DNA from 2 places in the Mediterraneibacter torques genome. Region 2 is predicted to be linked to the other one. Evidence: predicted binding sites of a transcription regulator. Region 2 holds the regulator's gene; the other holds the start of a gene.

Region 1 (7,684 bases), 1.4 Mb from region 2:
GTTCACGATAACATAAAGATTTTTCGTGCCCTGCTCTACACACTCAAGCACCGATGCACGCATATCGTCTGTAGATTCGCAAGAAACATCTTCGTATTTCAACCGAAGCGCCATATCATACTTCCTTGTTCCCGCCGTAATAATCTTTCTTGCGTTACTTTCCGCAAGATACTGAAAATCCACATCCCAAAGCCATGATACGTCTTCCCCATCCTGATACGTATCATTGATCTGAATGATAATATCTTTCGGATTCGGATCTCTGAGTACATGCGATACTTTCTGCTGAAAACCGATCGGATTTTTCGCAAGGTGGAGCTGCACTCTTGCACCGTTTATATTAAAAATACTTTCTCTGTTATTTCCATAATCAAACGCCTCTATCATCTCTTTAAAATGTTCATATCCCGCTCCCATCGTTTTAAGAGCCGCATACGCCGACAGAGTATTGTAAATATTATAAGGTGTCCTTATCTGCGGATCAAAGTGGATTCCGTCCATATCAAATGAATACAATTCATCTTCTCTTACGACATGTTCAGCCGTATATTCCGGATTTGGTCTGTTCCATCCGCAGTTCGGACAATGATACAACCCTAACTGACCATAATGGAAAAACTGATATTCCAGTTTCTTTCCGCATTTGCGGCAAAAAATGCTCTCCCGTATTTCAGATCGTGAAACATCGTCAAATATCTGCTCGCTGATACCATATGTGACAAATGCATTTTTGCTTTCCTGCGCCAAAGAGTAAGATAAAATGTCATCACAATTTATAATAAGCGTTGTCTTCGGAACGCTTGTCACCGCTGTCATCAATTTATTATAAGTAATATCAACTTCACCGAAGCGATCAAGCTGATCTCGCGAAATATTTGTCAGCAGCGCACAGTCTGGCTCTATTTTCGGCAGCACCCCTACAGATGCGATCTCATCTACTTCTATGCATGCATAATCCGCATCCAGATTGCCATGCTTGTCTGTTGCAAGAACAAACGCCGAAATAATTCCGTTTAACATATTAGCGCCCGTACGGTTAATAATCACTTTCTGACCTTCATGCTCTAACGCCTTACATAAAATCGCGTTCGTCGTTGTCTTTCCGTTTGTTCCCATTGTGACGATCGTCTTTTTTCTAACCTGACCCGATAATTCCTTCAGTATATTCGGATCGATCAGACGCGCCACATATCCCGGAAGCGTCACCCCGCTTCCACGGTTTAACTTTTTGATCAGACTGCTCGTCGCTTTCGCGCATTTCACAGCAAATTTACTTCTCAATCTCATACTTGAACCAATTTCCCTTTTTATTTATTTTTCTGCTTTTTTAACAGTTCCCGAATGGCATACGCAACACCAAGCTCATCATTTGACTTCGTAATATATTTTGCCGCTTTTTTCAATTCCGAAACCGCATTTCCCATCGCTACCGTCGCTCCGAAATCCATTGACATCATCGAATAATCATTCAAACTGTCTCCGAGAACCATAACCTCATCCATAGTATATCCAAGCGACTCGATATATTCCTTCAATATCGGACCTTTCTGCGCTCTTGCATCCGTGATCTCCACATTTGATTCAAATGATGAAGCGACTGCGATTTTAGGATTTTTTTCAAGATGTTTTGTCACCCTGCGGACTAACTCAAGATCATGTGAAAACATAAATAGTTTAAACACCGGGATACCCGCTTTCTCAATCTCTTCAAAATCAGAAACAACCTTTACACTTTCTATCGCCCTGCGATATTCGCTTGTTTTCACGACCTCTTCCCGGGTCATATTTACATGAAAAAGCTGCATCTCCGCTATAATACTTTCTTCGACTTCTTTTTCCGTTCCGATACGGTAATCGCCTTCATTTGTAAGAAATACGATCGATATCGGAAATTCTTTCACCTCTTCGCAGATCTCTCTGCACAACTCCATTCCGATGCCGCATTCTTTTACAATTTTTCTCTGCGGATCTCTGACTTCCGCTCCGCTTCCCAATATATAATCACAAACAATTCCTGTTCCGTCAAGCTCTGCCATAGCGCCTTCATAACCTCTGCCTGTCGCCACCATAAACCGGATGCCTGCCGCACACGCTTCCTTTACTGCCGCGATCGTATCCGGAGCGATTCTGTGGTCATCACAAAGAAGCGTTCCATCCATATCGCTCGCTATCACTTTGATCATATCTTCATATCTCCAATCTATATACAATAGTTCAGCCATACAGTGTACGTAGAGCATAAAACATGCTTGCATGTTTTTACCGACGGACATCTGTGTGCGGTTACTTGCTATTCTATCTATTATAAAGTTTTTCCCCGCATTTTACAACACAAATCGCCCTAACCTGCACAGTCGTTTTTCCATAACCGTCACAGTCGTTTCTACAGTTTGATTTCCCCAAGTCTTCCGCTGCCTTTCAGATATTTCCTATATACAAAGAAAAAAACAACGCTTGTCACCGATGCCGCCAGTATATCCGCCACCGGCTCCGCATAAAAAGCATCTTTCGCCGTAAACAACGCCGGGAGAAAACATGTTGATGAAAAGTAAAAAACTTTTCTTACAACAGACATCCCAAGAGACAACTTCGTCATGCCAAGAGCAGTAAGCGCATCAACAAAAACATACTGCAGACTTAACGGAACAACCATCAGAGTAAACACTTTGATCCCCCACACGGACAGTTCCCGGTACTCTGCATTATCCGTAAAAATACGAACAAAATACTGCGGAGCCACTCTTGAAATAATAAACATCACCGCCGTAAAGAAAACACAGAGCATCAACACCCAGAGCACTGTTTTCCGAATACGATCCGCTCTGTTTGCTCCATAATTATAACTAATAAGCGGCTGCGACCCTCCTGTCACGCCAAGCATCGGCGCCGTGATCAAAAGCATATAGCTTTGCACGATCGTAGCCGCCGTGATCAACGTATCCCCGTAGTCTGCTCCGCCGTAATACTGCAAAACAGCATTCAGCGCAATGATGATCACACTGTCTGATGCCAGAATCAAAAACGGAGAGAAACCAATCTTCACGATTCGTTTTCCAATCTCCCGCTCAGGCTTCACCAGCGTCAGCGGAATACGCATCTTCTTTCTCTTCAATGTATAAAGAACAAAGATGCATGATGACATCTGTGCAATCACCGTAGCCACTGCCGCCCCCGCAATATCCATTTCAAGTCCGAAAATAAATACCGGATCAAGCACGATATTTACGATTGCTCCGATCAGTGTCGTCAGCATTCCAAGCCCCGGATATCCCTGTGCCGTAATAAAATAATTCATCCCCATTGACAAAAGAGCGAAAAAAGTTCCAAGCGTGTAAATAGTCATATAAGTATTGGCATACGGAAATATATCTGCGCTTGCCCCAAACCATCTCAGTAAATAATCTTTCGTAAGTAAAAATACAATCGTCAATATTCCCGAAAAAATAAGCAGCATAGAAAAACTGTTTGCCAGTATCTGCTTAGCGCTTTTTTCATCTCCCGCCCCGAGACGTACCGAAAACAAGACGGAACCCCCGATACCGATCAGCGTTCCGAACGATGACAACAATGTAATGATCGGAGCACATACCCCCGCGCCTGCCAGCGAGTCAGCCCCGATCACCGGAATATTTCCTATATAGATTCTATCCACAATACTGTACAGCACATTAACAAATTGCGCGAACATAAACGGAATTGAAATTTTTAATACAAGCAAAGGAATAGAATCCCTGCCAAAATCATTTTCTTTTTTCATAACTCATATAACCCTCTCCCTAAGATTTCAGGTTATATATTATCACTTTCTCACAGATATAAAAACCGCGAAAAGTGATTTTTCTAAAACTTTTTCTCGATTTTATTCCTGCAATATCCTTACATCCGCTCTTGCATGTAAAAACGGCAGTGAACGGGAACAGCACACTCGCCGTTCCCGTTCACTACCGTCAAAAACTTGTCAAAAGAAATGAATTTATCCTTCAATCGCAATGGATTTCTTAGTCTCTACTGCTTTCGCATCCTTTTTCGGAATTGTCAGGCTCAAAATACCGTTTTCAAATTTTGCTTTAATATCTTCGTGAGTGATCGCATCGCCTACATAAAAACTCCTCTGCATTGTACCTGCATAACGCTCTTTCCGAATGTATTTTCCCTTCTTATCTTCCTCGTCCTTGTCAAGTCCTTTCGCCGCCGAGATGGTCAGATAACCATTTTCAAGATCCACGGTAATCTCGTCCTTTTTAAATCCCGGAAGATCAATATCCAACTCATATCCCGCTTCATGCTCACGAATATCTGTCTTCATCATGTTTTTGGCATTCTTACCATACAGCGGATTTTTCTTTCCCCAGAAATCTCTGTCAAATCTCTCAAACGGGAAATCCATCCAATCATCGTCAAACAAATTCTCTCCAAAAATACTAGGCATCAACATAAGTCATATCTCCTTTCAAAACACTTTTGAATTTATTGTTTTCTTTGTTATATCTGTAATATAGCACCCGTTATTAGCACTGTCAAGGGTTGAGTGCTAATATTTTTGCTATTTTTTTGCAAACCCTTTAAAATCAATGGTTTGCAGTATCTTATTTCTTTTGAAATTGTGATTTTTTCTGTTTTGACACCAATTTGACACCATTTGCGCTAAAACTACAAGCCATGCAAGCGAAAAATGAGCTCCCGTTGAGAGTTTGATCTCATAAGTGGAGATCATTTTTTTCGCTTATAAGGCGATAGCCGCGACCGAATGAATGCAGGTCATGAGGTCCATAGCGAGTAGTTCTGTAATCATTCTTAAAGAAATCTGAGCCGTCACATAATCTGAACCAAATCCCTCTTCGCAATCTCTTTTCGATCCTGAACCAGTCTGTGATATGGTTATAAACTTCCATTTCATTGAACTGCTCCACAGCTACATTATATCCGGTCACAATCGATTCGTAATGCCCTTGTTCTGGATGATTAACTGTATACGTTTTTGTTCCTGTTTGCTCTTTTCTCCAGCCCGAGTAATATCCCGCATGCATTGTCTCGTCTAAATGTTGTCCTGCAACTCCTGAGATATCAGCTTGACATGTGCTACAAATTGTATGTTCTACCATTTCATATACTGGTTCATTGACAGTTTCTGTCCAAGCTTCCTGATCGACTACCCATTCTCCTGTATAGATCGGAATACTATAATCATGAGTATGTACCGGAGCTGTATTTTGAGTTCCGCCGTTTCCTGAGTTCCCTCCATTAGATTCCCCTGTTGTTTGGGAAGCGTTATTTTTCTGTGTAGAAGCAGAAGCATCCGGTTGAGATGCTGTCTGCTTCTCATCCTATTCTTTCTTGTACCGAATTTCGGTACAAGAACCTGTTCTAAAAAACACCACACATTTATTATACTTGTTATGCAAGTATTTGCATGCCCATATTATAGCTACAAAATATTAGTTCAATCGGATTTTTGCAACCGTACACCACAACTCCGCAACACTTTCTTATAGTTTAGATTAATCAAAAGAAGGGTGTCAAGCATTCAACACCCTATTATTCGACCTTGCAATCATTATACAAATATTTTTATTCATAAATGTTTGAATACATTTCATTGAGTTTTTTCACTCCATTCTCTATCTCCTCTTTCAGTTTAGCATATACTTCATAATCATCTGCTTCCATTTTTTCTTTATGTTTTATCTGACCGTTTCTATCAAGACTATACTCTTTTGGTTTTGTAGAACCGTCGTCTGCCAAATGGTTTTCTCTTGAAATATAAAGTGTTATAAAATCGCCTGTTTTCCGAATTGTAATACCCGGATTTTCTTCCAAATCGCTATTCTTTACGAGAAGTGTGGCTACGATAAATTTCTCTCTGTCACTCATTTCCTGATTCCATTTCCATATAGAAGGTCTGTCAAACATATAAATATCATACTTAAAATCGGAATCTGTGAGGCAATAATTATTACCTTCTTGCTCAAATCCAAGTTCCTCCAACTTATCTTCATATGTCCGCACAAGATGGTCCTGCTTGCCGTTTTGAATTCCTATATAAGCTGAAACTAAAATAACTATCGCCAATACTACTATTGTTCCTATTTTAAATATTTTTAAGTGTCTTACTTTTTTATCGATTTCTTGTACCATAGAGAAGTTATCCTTAAGCATAGAATCCAACGGAACTCCTGATTCGTCACTAATCTTTACTAATGTTTGTAAATCCGGATAATTCTTTTCCTTTTCCCAGTTTGAAATAGTTTGCCTCGTCACATGATAATATTGTGCAAACTCTTCTTGAGACATCTTTTTTTCTTCTCGTAATTTTAAAATTGTTTCTCCTATTTTCATACCGCTTACCTCCTTTTTATTTTATTTTATCTCTCCACTCTGCAAAGTCCAGCAAACTTTATTTACCCCCTCCTTTTTCGGGCGCAAATAATTTTTACCTCTTCATATTTTGAAAATATTCCTTATAACATCGATTTCTAAAATTAACACCTTGCTGCCTTAGCATCTCACCGGCTGCAAATATAAGTTCTGTTTTTATTGATTTTTGCTTCGCAAAATGGGATAATAGACGTAAAATTTTTTATTGATTTTTAATCTTACGCAAGAGGAGGTTATTTCATATGGAAAACACTGAACTTATCATCCCGGCTCCGTCCGATCCGTTAAAAAAACACAAGAGTCATTTTTCCAAGATCGGACTTTTTTATTTCTGTGGAGCGATCATAATTTCGGGAGTGCAGATTTCTGTCATTACATTGATTCAGTTGATCGCACCCCAGCTTATGGTGAATCCGAATATTTCCCTGATCATCTCATCGCTTTCGATGTATCTTATTGCAATGCCGCTTTTGGTCATCATCGTACGCACGATCCCCGGCATGGTCATCCACAAGAAGAAAATGACGGCAGGGCAATGGATTATCGCCTTTTTTATGTGCTATGCGCTTATGTATGTTACGAATGTAATAGGCACATTTACGACAGCTATCTTCGGAACACTAAAAGGAGATCTCGTAGACAACCCGATCCAGGACATTCTTACCGGACTGTCTCCGCTCACAGCATTTTTCCTTATGGTGATCTGCGCTCCCATCGTCGAAGAATATGTTTTCCGAAAACTCATCATCGACCGGACAGTACAGTACGGACAGGCAACGGCTATCCTTCTGTCAGGATTGATGTTTGCGTTATTCCACGGTAATTTTAATCAATTTGTATACGCATTTACACTCGGTGTGTTCTGGGGATTCATTTATGTAAAAACCGGGCGCTTGATCTACACGGTTGCCCTGCATATGACAGTCAACTTTTTAGGCTCGATTCCGGGACTGCTTTTAATGAAATCAACATTTTTCAATCAGCTTTCTCTGTTAGCGGAAAATAACCCGTCAGCCATCGTCGGACTCGTTATGCAGCATCCGGTTCAGTTTCTTTTGATTTGTTTTTACATGCTGCTTCTTTTCGGTCTTGTCATTACAGGCATCATATTTTGGGCGATCAACTTTAAGAAATTCAAATGTGCCCCCGGAGAGATCACAATTCCGAAAGGAAAACGTTTCTCAACGATCATCTTAAATGTCGGAATGATTCTGTATTGTCTGTTTTGGATCATTCAGATTATTTTACAGTTGTTCGCTTAAACAAATCTATTTTCAGATTAAAATGCAGCTTTACCCTCACAAGAGAA
Region 2 (7,684 bases):
TTTATTTATAGAAAAAGAGGTAGATAAGCGAAACAGGCTGTATAAAGCGGTAAAGGCAAAAGGTCATATTGTCGAGTTGACGGTTCAGGATGAAAATACGCTGCGGCGCTGGGTGCTTGGTCTTGTAAAGAAAGAAAAAAAGCAGATGGAAGGCGCAGATGCGGCATATTTTCTGAATAAGGTCGGCACGGATATGGAGAATATCACACAAGAACTGGAAAAACTGTTTTGTTATACGATCGGAAGAGATCGGATTACAAGAGACGATATTGATCAGATCTGTGTCACTCAGATTACGAACCATATATTTGAGATGGTCAATGCGGTTGCAGGAAAAGACCAGAAGAGGGCGTTGGATCTTTATTATGAGCTACTTGCCCTGAAAGAACCGCCGATGCGTATTCTGTTTTTGATGACGAGAGAATACCGCCTTTTATTTCATGTCAAAGGTCTGATGGCGAATGGATACGGGAAGAAGGAAATCGCTTCAAAGGCAGGGATCCATCCGTTTGCTGCGGGAAGGTATATGGATGCGGCGAAACGATATGAACTCGGAGAGCTGAGAACTGTTATGGAAGAAGGGGCGCAGTTAGAGCAAAATGTTAAGACCGGACTTATGACAGATACTTTGGCTGTGGAACTTTTTATTGTGAAGAATTCGGGAAAGCAGTGAAGTTTATCACAAAATCAAATACAGAAATCATATAAAATATGCAAATAATGGAGGAATGAAATTGTCAGTTATAGATCAGAGTAAAATAAGAAATTTTTGTATTATCGCGCATATCGATCACGGAAAATCTACGTTAGCAGACAGGATTATTGAACAGACAGGCCTCTTGACGAGCAGAGAGATGCAGTCTCAGGTGCTTGACAACATGGAGCTTGAAAGAGAACGCGGAATTACGATTAAAGCACAGACGGTTCGTACCGTATATAAGGCAGACGACGGGGAGGAATATATGTTTAACCTGATCGATACGCCGGGACATGTAGACTTTAATTACGAAGTTTCAAGAAGTCTGGCTGCGTGTGACGGAGCGATTTTAGTAGTTGACGCAGCTCAGGGAGTAGAAGCACAGACATTGGCGAATGTATATCTTGCGTTGGATCATGACCTTGATGTGATCCCGGTGATCAATAAGATCGATCTTCCGAGTGCAGATCCGGAGAGGGTGAAAGAAGAAATTGAGGATGTGATCGGTATTGAAGCGGAAGATGCCCCGCTTATTTCAGCTAAGACAGGACAAAATATCCATGACGTATTGGAGCAGATCGTGAAAAAAGTTCCTGCGCCTCAGGGAGATCCAAAGGCTCCGTTAAAAGCGCTGATCTTTGACTCCGTCTATGATTCTTACAAAGGGGTCATTGTATTTTGCAGGATAAAGGAAGGAACGGTGAAGAAAGGAACTCCGATGCTTATGATGGCGACAGGCGCTCAGGCAGATGTTGTGGAAGTCGGAACTTTCGGAGCGGGAAGATTTATACCATGTGAAGAGTTGAGCGCCGGAATGGTCGGATATATTACTGCCAGCCTGAAGAATGTAAAAGAGACGCGGGTGGGCGATACAGTGACTGATGCGTCAAGACCGTGTGACTCGCCTTTGCCGGGATATAAAAAAGTAAATCCGATGGTATACTGCGGACTTTATCCGGCAGACGGAGCAAAGTATCCGGATCTTCGAGACGCTCTTGAAAAATTACAGCTCAACGATGCGGCGCTGCAATTTGAAGCGGAAACATCGGTCGCTCTTGGGTTTGGATTCCGCTGCGGATTTCTCGGACTTCTTCACCTTGAGATTATCCAGGAACGTTTGGAGAGGGAATATAATTTGGATCTCGTAACAACGGCGCCGAGTGTAATTTACAAAATCCATAAAACAAACGGAGAAGTGATCGATCTGACAAATCCGACGAATATGCCGGATCCGGCGGAGATTGATTATATGGAAGAACCTATGGTAAAAGCGGAGATCATGGTTACATCGGAATATATCGGTGCGATCATGGATCTTTGTCAGGAACGCAGAGGCATTTATCAGGGAATGGAATATATCGAGGAAAAACGTGCCGTATTGAATTATCATCTTCCGCTGAATGAAATCATCTATGACTTTTTCGATGCATTGAAGTCAAGATCAAGAGGATATGCGTCATTTGATTATGAGATGATGGGATATCAGAAATCTGAACTTGTGAAGCTTGATATTCTTATTAATAAAGAAGAAGTGGATGCATTGTCGTTTATTGTATTTGCAGGAAGCGCTTATGACCGCGGAAGAAAAATGTGCGCGAAATTAAAAGAAGAAATTCCGAGACAGCTTTTTGAGATTCCGATACAGGCGGCAGTCGGAAGTAAGATCATCGCTCGTGAAACAGTAAAGGCAATGAGAAAAGATGTGTTGGCAAAATGTTATGGCGGTGATATTTCACGTAAGAGAAAACTGCTTGAAAAGCAGAAAGAGGGAAAGAAAAGAATGCGTCAGGTCGGCAGCGTAGAGATACCGCAGAAAGCATTTATGAGCGTACTGAAGTTGGATGACGAGTGATTTTTGTTGTCGATGTATAAGTGAAAAAGTGATGTTTAAAACATCTTAAAGAGGTAAAGGAAAATATGAAAAAAGAACTGGAACTGTATGTGCATATTCCTTTTTGCGTAAAGAAATGTGCGTATTGTGATTTCCTTTCGTTTTCTGCAAAGCAAGAGGAGGTTTCTGCTTATGTGGAAGCTCTTGCGGAGGAGATAAAAGGAAAAAAAGAACAGTTTTCGGATTATTGCGTGACAACGATTTTTTTAGGCGGTGGAACTCCTTCTATATTAGAGGGAGTATACACTGCCTCTATTTTTCGTGCTTTGCGGGAAAGTTTCGATATTGCGGAGAATGCGGAAATAACGATGGAAGTAAATCCCGGAACTGTGTCGGAAGAAAAGATAAACATGTGGAAAACATGCGGAGTGAACCGGTTAAGTATCGGTCTTCAATCGGTCGATGACGGAGAACTGAAAATGCTTGGACGTATCCATACATATGATGAATTTCTCACTACATGGAAGATGGTAAGAAAAGCAGGATTTCATAACGTTAATATCGATTTGATCTCGGCGATTCCCGGGCAGACAAAAAAGAGCTGGGAAACAACGCTTCGCACAGTTGCGCAGTTACAGCCGGAACATATTTCCGCATATAGTTTAATTATAGAAGAAGGAACTGTTTTCGGTACGATTTACGGGGAGGATGGGGAGCGGATATGCCAAAAAGAACTGTTGTCCCGCGAGAGTAGTATGCCGGAAGTATCAGATAAAGACGGTAATATAAGAAAAGACAGACAGATACTTCCGCTTCCCGATGAAGATACAGAACGGGCGATTTATGAAATAACAGAGAAGATCCTTCGGGAATACGGGTATGAGAGATATGAGATTTCAAATTATGCAAAACCGGGATATGAGTGCAGGCATAATTTAGGGTATTGGGAGCGAAGAGAATATCTCGGACTGGGACTGGGGGCGTCCTCTCTGATTGCCGAACACCGATTCTGCAATACAGATAAAATGGATGTTTATATAAGACTGAATAAGACTGTAGATCCGGACGGCAAAAAAGAAGAGAGTAAAAAAGCGGTATGGGAAAAAGCAGAAGAAGTAAGTGTACTGTCAGTGCAAGAGCAAATGGAAGAATTCATGTTTCTCGGACTGCGGAAAACAGATGGAGTGTCGGAAAAAAGTTTTTTTGAAACATTCGGGGTGCAAATAGATACGGTTTACGGAGAAACGATCGGAAAACTTGAAAAAGAACGTCTTTTGATAAAAGAAAAAGGGCAGATCCGCCTGACAGAGCGGGGAGTTGATATAAGCAACTATGTAATGAGTGAGTTTTTGTTTTGAAAAAGCGGATGCTGTGATTCTGCCTCTTTCGGATAATAGGAAATTCAGATAGAAGACATCGTTTCGGATGTACAGAAATAAATAAAAAAATAATAAACACTGTTGACAAAAGGAAAATGCAGTGCTATCTTAATATACGAAAGGTGTTAGCACTCGAAAGAAAAGAGTGCTAATAGCGAGAGAGGAGGAAAAGCTGTGGCGGTCGATACGTCGTTAAGTGAAAGAAAACTTACTATATTAAAAGCGATCATACAGAATTACCTTGAGACCGGAGAACCGGTTGGCTCGCGGACACTTTCTAAATATACAGATCTGAATTTAAGTTCCGCGACGATCAGGAACGAGATGGCAGATCTTGAAGATCTCGGTTATATTTTTCAGCCGCATACGTCGGCGGGAAGGATTCCTTCGGATAAAGGATATCGGCTTTATGTTGATATGCTGATGGAAGAAAAAGAACAAGAGATTGCAAAAAGAGAAAGCGCGATGTTGGAGAAAACCGATAAGGTTGAGAAAGTATTACAGCAGGCAGCAAGAGTTTTGGCGACGAATACGAATTATGCGACGATGGTATCGTCTCCGATTAACAATCGGAATACGCTGAAATTTATTCAGCTTTCTCAAGTTGATGCAGAACAGATCGTAGCGGTTATCGTACTTGGCGGTAATGTAATCAAGAATAAGATCATCGAAGTAGGGGAAATGTTAAGTAATGAGAATCTTCTGAAGTTAAATATGCTTCTTAATACTACATTGAACGGACTTCCGATCGATCAGATCACACTTGGATTGATCGCAAGGCTGAAAGAGCAGGCAGGCATTCACAGTGAGGTTGTCGCTCATGTACTGGATGCGGTGGCAGAGACGATCCATGTAGAAGAAGATATGAAGATTTATACAAGCGGAGCTACGAACATCTTTAAGTATCCGGAGTTGAGCGATAAGCAAAGCGCACAGGAGATCATCAGTGCATTTGAAGAGAAGCAGCAGCTCGCCGATCTTGTGACAGAGACACTGGCAAGTGAGGATAGTCACGGAATACAGGTTTATATCGGAGATGAGACTCCGGTTAAAACAATGAAGGACTGCAGTGTCGTGACAGCGACGTATGAACTTGGCGAAGGCATGAAAGGAACGATCGGCATTATCGGACCGAAACGGATGGATTATGAACATGTCATGAAGACGCTGAAAATTCTGCAGGGAGAGTTGGATGCGATTTATAATAAAGATCCAAAAGGATAGAAAGGTGGAAAGCCGGTGGGTGACAAGATGAGCAAAGAAGATATGATAAAAGAAGCTGTCGAGGAAGCAAAGGCAGAAGCGGCAAAGATGGAAGACGAAGCGGCTGCAGATGAGCAGGACGAGGCGGCAGAGACGAAAGGATCTGTTGAGGAGGAAGCTTCAAAAGAGACGGAAGAGTCTCAGGATACAAAAGATACAGAATCAAAAGAAAAGAAAAAGTTTTTCGCAAAGAAAGAAAAAAAAGATAAAAAAGACGAGAAGATTGAAGAATTGACTGATCGTCTCACCCGTCAAATGGCAGAGTTTGATAACTTCCGCAAGCGTACAGAGAGAGAAAAATCTCAAATGTATGAAATCGGAGCGAAAGATATCATAGAAAAAATTCTTCCGGTTATCGATAATTTTGAACGTGGTCTTGCAGCCGTGCCGGAGGAAAGTAAGGAAGATCCTTTTGTAGAAGGAATGGAAAAAATCTACAAACAGATCATGACGACTTTGGAAGGGGTCGGTGTAAAACCGATCGAAGCGGTAGGCCAGGAATTTAATCCTGATTTCCATAATGCGGTTATGCATGTGGAAGATGAGGAAGCGGGTGAAAACATCATCACGGAAGAATTTCAAAAAGGCTATATGTATCATGACAGCGTCGTAAGACACAGTATGGTAAAAGTAGCAAATTAGTAGAAAAGCAACTTTATTTCAGAATAATAAAAAGCGATAAGAAGCAGGAGGAAAAAATCATGGGAAAAATAATCGGTATTGACCTTGGTACAACAAACAGTTGCGTAGCTGTTATGGAAGGCGGACAGCCGACAGTGATCGCAAACACAGAAGGCGCAAGAACAACGCCGTCAGTCGTAGCGTTTACAAAGACAGGAGAGCGTCTCGTAGGAGAGCCGGCAAAACGTCAGGCAGTTACAAACGCAGACAAAACAATTTCTTCTATCAAAAGAGAGATGGGAAGCGATTTTAAAGTGACGATCGATGAGAAAAAATATTCTCCTCAGGAAATTTCCGCAATGATCCTTCAGAAATTGAAAGCGGATGCAGAAGGTTATTTGGGAGAAAAAGTAACGGAAGCTGTTATTACAGTTCCGGCATACTTCAACGACGCGCAGCGTCAGGCTACAAAAGATGCAGGAAAGATCGCAGGTCTTGATGTAAAACGTATCATCAACGAGCCTACGGCAGCGGCTCTTGCTTACGGCCTGGACAATGAGAAAGAGCAGAAAATCATGGTATACGACCTTGGAGGTGGTACGTTTGACGTTTCCATTATCGAGATCGGCGACGGCGTGATCGAAGTTCTCTCAACAGCAGGAGATAACCGTCTTGGCGGTGATGACTTTGACCAGAAGATTACAGATTATATGCTGGCAGATTTTAAGGCAAAAGAAGGCGTTGACCTTTCAACGGATAAGATGGCTCTTCAAAGATTAAAAGAAGCGGCAGAGAAAGCAAAAAAAGAACTTTCTTCCGCAACAACAACAAATATCAACCTTCCGTTCATTACGGCAACTGCCGAAGGACCGAAACACTTTGATATGAATCTGACAAGAGCAAAATTCGATGAGCTGACAAGAGATCTCGTAGACAGAACGGCAGAGCCGGTAAGACGCGCTCTTTCCGATGCGGGACTTACAGCGGCAGATCTCGGTCAGGTATTGCTTGTAGGCGGATCTACACGTATTCCGGCAGTACAGGAAGAAGTAAAGAGACTGACAGGAAAAGAACCGAGCAAATCTTTGAATCCGGATGAATGTGTTGCTCTTGGAGCTTCTGTTCAGGGAGGAAAACTTGCAGGAGACGCAGGAGCAGGAGATATCCTTCTTCTTGATGTTACACCGCTTTCTCTTTCTATCGAAACAATGGGCGGAGTTGCCACAAGATTGATCGAGAGAAATACAACGATCCCGACAAAGAAAAGCCAGATATTCTCTACAGCGGCAGACAACCAGACAGCGGTAGATATCAATGTCGTACAGGGAGAAAGACAGTTCGCAAAAGATAATAAATCACTCGGACAGTTCAGACTTGACGGAATCCCGCCGGCTCCGCGTGGAATCCCGCAGATCGAAGTTACTTTCGATATTGATGCAAACGGTATCGTCAACGTATCTGCAAAAGATCTCGGAACAGGAAAAGAACAGCATATCACGATCACAGCAGGTTCTAATATGTCAGATTCCGATATTGATAAAGCGGTAAAAGAAGCTGCTGAGTTTGAAGCTCAGGATAAGAAACGTAAAGAGGCGATCGATACAAGAAATGAAGCTGATGCAATGGTATTCCAGACAGAAAAGGCAATCAAGGAAGTCGGCGATAAACTGGATGCCAACGATAAAGCGGCTGTAGAAGCCGATATGCAGGCGTTAAAAGACGTGCTGGCAAAATCAACTCCGGAAAATACATCTGAAGCCGATGTGGCTGAGATCAAAGCTGCGAAGGAAAAACTGATGGAAAGCGCACAGAAACTTTTCACAAAGATGTATGAGCAGGCAGGCGCAGCGGCAGGTGCAGGTGCAGCAGGACCGAATCCAGGTCAGGATGCAG

Evidence for each region. Region 2 encodes HrcA, which represses chaperone genes, less so after heat shock. Its sites were predicted from a motif close to TGTTAGCACTCNNNNNNNNNGAGTGCTAACA; they were not measured.
Region 1: a site for HrcA is predicted at 4,507-4,537, ahead of ACH9UM_RS12585 (Hsp20/alpha crystallin family protein). Genes of this name have one in related genera too.

The regions. Positions count from the first base shown of each region.
Region 1 covers NZ_CP172594.1:2,688,589-2,696,272, forward strand. Annotated here, with positions in the region: gene ACH9UM_RS12570 (MurT ligase domain-containing protein) at 1-1,287, opposite strand, end outside; gene ACH9UM_RS12575 (Cof-type HAD-IIB family hydrolase) at 1,308-2,183, opposite strand; gene ACH9UM_RS12580 (MATE family efflux transporter) at 2,384-3,757, opposite strand; gene ACH9UM_RS12585 (Hsp20/alpha crystallin family protein) at 3,974-4,435, opposite strand; gene ACH9UM_RS12590 (hypothetical protein) at 4,698-5,102, opposite strand; gene ACH9UM_RS12595 (helix-turn-helix domain-containing protein) at 5,569-6,336, opposite strand; gene ACH9UM_RS12600 (CPBP family intramembrane glutamic endopeptidase) at 6,618-7,637, shown strand.
Region 2 covers NZ_CP172594.1:1,278,720-1,286,403, reverse strand. Annotated here, with positions in the region: gene holA (DNA polymerase III subunit delta) at 1-673, shown strand, start outside; gene lepA (translation elongation factor 4) at 735-2,549, shown strand; gene hemW (radical SAM family heme chaperone HemW) at 2,615-3,886, shown strand; gene hrcA (heat-inducible transcriptional repressor HrcA) at 4,082-5,131, shown strand; gene grpE (nucleotide exchange factor GrpE) at 5,159-5,812, shown strand; gene dnaK (molecular chaperone DnaK) at 5,872-7,684, shown strand, end outside.